One region of the Micromonospora sp. WMMB235 genome, then DNA from elsewhere that is predicted to be linked to it. Evidence: riboswitches for the same ligand, from Rfam matches in the RefSeq annotation. Region 1 holds a riboswitch; the other holds the start of a gene.
The links. A riboswitch is a leader RNA that binds a small molecule or an ion and turns the genes downstream of it on or off. The one in region 1 is predicted to bind cobalamin.

Region 1 (3,396 bases):
CGCCGAGCATCCGGCGGGTGGGGTCGGCCTGGGCTGCGGCCCACAGCAGGTGCTCGACATTGAGGTACGGGCTGCCCCACTCCGTAGCCTGCTCGGCTGCCCGTTGCAGGAGTTGCCGCGACTCGGTGGAGAGCAGCCGGGACAGGTCGACCCGCTCCACCGGACGTCCCGCGAACGGGTCTCCGCCGAAGAACCGACTGATCAAGTCGTCCAAGGAGCCGCCGGGGATGCGGAACGCGTCGAGCGACATCTCATACCCTTTCTGCCGGTGGGGTGGGTCCTCGGCACAGGCCCACCTGAACGCTACGCACCTTTCGCCCACAGAGTTGGCCTTTATGGGTTTCTGGGGAGGCCAGGGTTTGTACTCGCTGCGGGTGCAGGGCAGCCACTGAGGGTGGTTGTCGCGGAGGTCGCACCGGAGCGTCCCAGGCGCTGGGCCCCGTCGGCGCCTGCGGCCTGCCCACCATCGGATCGGCGCCTTGACCGGCAGGCCGGGAGGCGCGGGACCCCGGTACCCGCGGACCCTGCGGTCTGCCCTCACGAGCGCTGCGTTGTTACCGGTGGACTTGACCCAGGCGTCCGGCAGGCGTCCGAGTTTGGCCACCGGCGGGGGACCGAATTGCGCTCAGTGTTCCGACAGCACCACGCTCTCCGCCGTCTTGCGCCCCAGACATCTCCGCCGAGTTCGGGCGGCGAAGGCGTGATCGAAAGGCGGCGGTGTACTTGCGGTCGCGGATGAGGAACCCTCCCCGCAGCACACCGGCCACCCCGCCCCACCCTCGATGCGCCCCGATCCGGTGATGGCTGTCGATTCCCAGATCGCGGACCTCACGGTACTCGCGCAGCGCCTTGTCGGGATTCGCCGCGAAGGTGGTGTCGGAGCCGATCTCGGGGACCAGATAGTGGTAGTTGGTGTCGAACCACTTCGTCAGTTCGAGCGCCGGCTCGGCATCGACGCCCCGGGCCATCGCGAAGTAGGTGTCGAGATCGCCGAGGCCGAGGCGGGCGAACCGGTGCGGGATCGCGCCGACAGCGACGGCCGTGTCGAGCACGTGGTCGTAGTAGGAGAACGTGTTCGACGGGATCGCATCCAGGCGCGCGTCGCGCAGCGTCCGCCAGACCTCCTCCCGTAGTGCGGCAGCGGTCGCCGCCAACTTCTCGGCGTCGATCCGGCCCGCCCAGTAGGCCTCGACCGCCTTCTTCAACTCGCGGTGCGCGCCGATGTGGGGGTAGCCGAGCACTGTGCTCTGCCCGAATGAGGTTGTCACTGTGGTCCTTCCCTCGAGGTGCCTGGCGGCCACGGGGGAAGGGGAAGGCGGGGTACGGCTGTCGCGTACCGGCTTTCCGCCCTGGCCCTCCCGAGAGGCCGCCGACGGCGCGCACCGGCGGTACGCGCAGTGCGGGCAGGTCTTCGGACTCGCGGCACGACCGGATCCACCCGGTCACCTACTGGCCGTCGCTTCCCAGACCTCGCGGTCCAGTGCTTCGTTGACGGCTGTCGTTCCCACTCACCGCTGCGGGGCAGTCCCGGATTCGCACCGGGTTCCCTCTTACGGCGCCCCACTCGCGCGGCGGGGGGGGCGCACCAGCGCCGTTGTCCATCGTATGGGGCGGTGGGCCGACGTGGTCGGTGTGTCCGCCCTGCGGGACAGCAAGCCGTCGCGGCAGCGGAGTGCTTGCGTGCGACGAGAGGGTGACGAGGGGCTAGAAGATGGGCCGGGTCGCGGTAGTCGTGGTCGGCGGATGCGCGCTGCCGAACCCGGTCTGAACCGCCCCGGGTGGAATGGTCGGTGCCGCCGACGAGGTAGTCGCCTCTCTCCGGCGCCGACGGCTGGCCCTGGCCCCTACCGGCGCGGCGCGGAACGCACGGACCGAGGGCTCTGCACCTGCCCGGCCGCTGGTCCGGCAGGTCGGCCAGCCGGACGGGCACCTGCCTTCGCCGTAGCGCTTGTCGTACTGGGCCACCGCGCGAGCGCGGGGGCAGACGAGGCCGTACCGGCTGGCCGTACGGGATGAATCACCACGAGGGCACCTGCCTCTGCCCCGGGGGGAGTGCGGCCAGGCGTCGGCGGCGCCGTGAGTCATCGCCCCCGCCGCACGTGGCGTGGGCGATGTCGGCATCGGCGATCGCGGACCGGCCGGGCTCGTTCCACGCCGAGGTCGTCGCACGGTCGCGGATTCACCTGTCGGCGGCATGAGAGGTTGCAACAGTGGTCGGGTGACCAGCGGAGAGGATGAGGTGGCCGGAGCCGGGCTGGGCGTCCGGCGAACCCTGGTCGCGACGCACGGCGGGGTGACGCGAGCCGAGCTCTTCCTCGATCTCGTGTTTGTCTTCGCCTTCATGAACGTCGCCGGCCTCATGGCCGCGCGGTCGGCCTTCGACGCGCTGGTCCAAGGCGGGCTCGTGCTCCTGCTGCTGTGGCGCAGTTGGGCCGGGTACGCCTGGGTCGGAAACCTGGTCCGGCTCGACCGCGGGATCCTGCCAATCGTCATGTTCATGGTTGCGACCGCGCTCCTGCTGGTCGCCGTCGCGATTCCGGATGTGTTCGTCGACCGGCACGCCGGGCTCTCCGCACCTCTCGTCTTCGTCGTCGGCTTTCTGAGCATCCGAGCCGTGTCGCTGTTGATCATCATGCGGAGCCGGCGACGCTCGACGCAGCAGTCGATCGCACCCGCCCGGCAGGCCTGGCTACCCCTGGCCGCCAGCGCCGTCCTGCTGCTGTGCGGGGCGCTGCTGCCCAGCCACCTCGCACCCGGACGCAGCGCCGGGCTGCTGCAGATCCTGCTCTTCGCGGTGGCGACCGCCGTCGACTACGTCGGGCTGCGCGCTCCAGGCACCGGCAGTTGGCAGCTCAGGTCGGTGCGGCACTGGGCAGAGCGGCACAACCTGATCATGCTGATCGCCTTGGGCGAGACGATCATCTCGATCGGCACGAGCCGGGGGTTCGCCGGCACACCCGCGATCACCTGGTCCGTGCTCGCCGGCTCCGGGCTCGCGCTCCTCGTCGTGGCGTTCCTCTGGTGGGCGTACTTCGACATCGCGGCGCTCGACGCGGAACAGACGCTGGAGTCCGTCCCCCACCACGCCCGGTCCCGGCTGGCCCGCGACGCGTACACCCTCCTGCACCTGCCGATGATCGCCGGGCTCATCCTGGTGGCGTTCGGGCTCAAGCACGCGCTGGGCGCCACCGAGATCGACACCGCAGAGAAGTGGGACGCCCCGGCTCTGTTCAGTCTCTACGGCGGGGTCGTCCTGTACCTGCTCGGGTTGGTGGCGTTCGAGTGGCGCATGGTCCGGCGAATCGGCCGGGGTCCGCTACTCGGCATCGTCCTGGTCGCGCTGCTGGCGCCGGTGGCCCGCACGGTGGAGGCCGTGGCATCGCTCGGGATCCTCGC
Region 2 (3,396 bases), 5.3 Mb from region 1:
TGATCGTGCCGGCCGGCATCCTGCTGCTGTGGCGGCGGCACCCGTCCCCGGCGCAGGGCCTGGTGATCGGCGTGGCCTCCGGCGCCGGGTTCGCCGCGCTGGAGACCATGGGCTACGCGTTCGCCGCGTTCGTCGGGTCGGAGGGCAACCTCGGCGCGGTCGAGCGGACGCTGCTGGTACGCGGTCTCACCGCGCCCGCCGCGCACCTGGCCTGGACCGGGCTGACCGCCGCCGCGCTGTTCACGTTCGCCGCCGCGCCCGGCGGCCGGAAGCTGGCGGCGTTCCTGCTCACCTTCGCCGCCGCCGTCACGCTGCACACCTGCTGGGACACGTTCGGCACCCAGCCCGCGTACGTGTTCATCGGCGCCGTGTCGCTGGGCTGGGTGCTGCTGCGCCTGCACCTGGACCGCGAGCGGCCGCCCGCGTCCGGGACGCCGGCGGAGCCGAACCGGGACCGGCCTCATGGTCATCGCCAGTTCGCCGAGGTGGCGGGGTCGGAGCGCTTCTGATGCCGCCACCTCGGCGTGATGGAGTCGATCAACCGGCCGGGGCATTGCCGACCCCCGACCAGCCGACGCCCGCACCGCGCCCCGGTGCGTCTCAGCCGGCGGCCAGCCGGACGCCGAGCGCGACGAAGGCGACAGCGCAGAGCCGGTCGACGCGCCGTGACCAGCGGCTGTCGCCCCACCGGCTGGCGAACCGCCCGGCACCCACCCCGAGCGCCAGGTCCACGGCTAGCTGCACCGCGACGAACAGCGCCCCGAGCAGCACCAGCTGCGCCGCCACCGGGCCCGCCTCGGGCCGGACGAACTGCGGCAGGAACGCCACACTGAACAGGATCATCTTCGGGTTGAGCAGGTTCGTCAGCAGCCCGCGCCGGAACGCCCGCCCGGCGCCGCCGTCCGGCCGGTCCGCCGGTGCGCCGGGCCGGCCCGTGCCGCGCAGCGCCCGCAGGCCCAGCACGATGAGGTACGCCGCACCGGCCCACCGGATCGCGGTGAACAGCACCGGGGACGCGGCGATCAGCGTGGCGAGCCCGGCCACCACGGCGGCGACGTGCACCGCCTCCCCGGCGGCGACCCCGAGCGCGGCCACCGCGCCCGCCCGTGGGCCGTACCGGGTGGCGTTGGCGAGCACGAACATCATGTCCGGCCCCGGGGTGAGCATGAGCACCACGATGGCGGCGAGGTAACCCGCGAGCGTGGCCGCCGACAGTCCGAGCACCGGTCAGCCCTCCCCGGCGCCGTCGAGCAGCGCCCGGCGCAGCGCCAGCCGGTGTTCGCGCCGGATCTGCGCCTCCCGGTAGCGCCGCCGGTCGCCGTCGGTCTCGGCGTGCAGCGGCGGCACCGGCCGGGGCTGCCCGTCGTCGTCCACCGCTACCATCACCAGGTGCGCGGTCGCCACGTCCACCGGCGGCACCGCGCGGTCCCACCGGTCCGCGCTGACCTTCACCGCCACCTCCATCGAGCTGCGGCCGGCCCAGGTGATCCGGGCGTCCACGTGGACCACGTCCCCGACGCGTACCGCCCGCAGGAACGCGGTCTCGTCGATGGCGGCGGTGACGGCCGGGCCGTCGGAGTGGCGGGCGGCGACCACACCGGCGACCGAGTCGATCAGGTTGAGGATCCGCCCGCCGTGGACCGTGCCCATCAGGTTGGTGTGGTGCTGGTCCATGATCTGCGACAGGGTCAGGTGCGAGGCCGACGGTGGTCGGCCGGTGAGCGTGATGGTGTCGGGCACTGTGCGGTTCCGTCCTCGCAGAAGCGGACCGCCGACCGGCCGGGGTGTGCACGTCGAGGACACGCCGACGGCCCTGCGCACGACGTGTCACCCGCCCGACCCACCCGCGAGGTCGACGGCGGCGCGCACCGGTGGTACGCGCGACGCGGGCAGGTCTTCGGACTCGCGGGCGTGACACGAGGTCGCCTACTGGCCGTCGCTTCCCAGGCCGTGGCCCAGTGCTGTTGACGGCTGTCGTTCCCACTCACCGCTGCGGGGCAGTCCCGGATTCCCACCGGGTTCCCTCTTACGACACCCGGCCGTCGCCGACCGGGTGAACCAGCGCTTCCCGCAGCGTAGACCAGCGTCCGAGGCCGGCGGCACAGGCGTCAGGCCGGCGCCGATCCCGTCACAGCGGCAAGCGGCGCCGCGCCGAACGACACCGCGAACCGCTTGCACCAGATCGACACGCTGCGCAGACCGTCCAGGTCCACCGACGCCGGGATGTCGTACGCCTGGTCGCCGATGTTGCCCTTGAGTCGGCCCAGCTCGACCCAGCGGCCGTCGTCGAACACCTGCCAGCCGGCCCGGCCGGGCAGCACCTTCCGGTCGGTGAGCCACACCCGCAGATCGGGTCCGTCGGAGGTGTCCAGTCCGCGCAGGAGCAGCTGACGGCGGCCGTCGGCGAGACGGACGAGCTGCGCCCGGCCGGACGTGTCGTGCTCGTGGGTGACGAAGTCACCGGCGGCGAGCACCACGTCGGCGGGGGCCGCGCCGGTCGGTGACGGGCTGGTCGTGCCGGCCGGCGCCGGTGAGGGCTCCGCCACAGTGGGCAGCGTCTCGCGTACCTCGCGGTCGGTCACCAGCCGCCACGGCTGGAACAGGTACAGGCTCACCCCGAGACCGGTGACGGCCACGACGGCCAGCACCGACGACACCACACGTCTTCTGCCCATGCTCCGAAGGTAGGCGCGTAGCCGGCGGAAAGATCTTTCCGTCCGCTTACGGGTCGACCGCGGGCCGCCGCACCGGGACGCCGATGGGTAGCGTCTGGCCCATGGGGCGCTACGTGCTCGTCGTCGACGACGACCGGACGGTGAGCGACGTCGTCCGGCGCTACCTCGAACAGGACGGCTGCCGGGTCCGGTTGTCCTTCGACGGGCCGGACGCGCTCGCCGCGGCCGAGGAGGAGCCACCCGACCTGGTGGTCCTCGACCTGATGATGCCGGGTCTCGACGGCATCGAGGTGTGCCGGCGGCTGCGTCGCCGGCTGCCCGGCCTGCCCGTCGTCATGCTCACCGCGCTCGGGGACGAGGCCGACCGGGTCGCCGGGCTGGAGGTCGGCGCGGACGACTACGTAACCAAGCCGTTCTCGCCCCGTGAACTCGTGCTGCGCATCCGGTCGGTGCTGCGGCGCGCGGCCCCGCAGGACCGGGGACCGACAGGGGTGCTGCGCGACGGCGACCTCACCGCGGACACCGACCGGCGCGTCGCCGAGCGCGGCGGGCAGCCGCTGTCGCTGACCGTACGGGAGTTCGACCTGCTCGCGTTCCTGCTCGCGAACCCGGGACGCGCCTGGTCGCGGGCCGAGCTGCTGGACCGCGTGTGGGGCTGGCGGTTCGGCGACCAGTCCACAGTCACCGTCCACGTCCGGCGGCTGCGGGAGAAGATCGAGGA

Region 2: linked by a shared signal. The riboswitch ahead of BFV98_RS07045 (acyl-CoA thioesterase) and the one ahead of BFV98_RS32925 (hypothetical protein) in region 1 are both predicted to bind cobalamin.

What each region holds. Positions count from the first base shown of each region.
Region 1 is NZ_MDRX01000001.1:6,963,020-6,966,415, reverse strand. Features, by position in the region: gene BFV98_RS31010 (ATP-dependent Clp protease ATP-binding subunit) at 1-250, opposite strand, end outside; gene BFV98_RS32925 (hypothetical protein) at 555-1,241, opposite strand; cobalamin riboswitch at 1,385-1,605, opposite strand; gene BFV98_RS31000 (low temperature requirement protein A) at 2,219-3,396, shown strand, end outside.
Region 2 is NZ_MDRX01000001.1:1,618,082-1,621,477, reverse strand. Features, by position in the region: gene BFV98_RS07055 (PrsW family glutamic-type intramembrane protease) at 1-509, shown strand, start outside; gene BFV98_RS07050 (LysE family translocator) at 601-1,224, opposite strand; gene BFV98_RS07045 (acyl-CoA thioesterase) at 1,228-1,740, opposite strand; cobalamin riboswitch at 1,871-2,078, opposite strand; gene BFV98_RS07040 (DM13 domain-containing protein) at 2,109-2,675, opposite strand; gene BFV98_RS07035 (response regulator transcription factor) at 2,777-3,396, shown strand, end outside.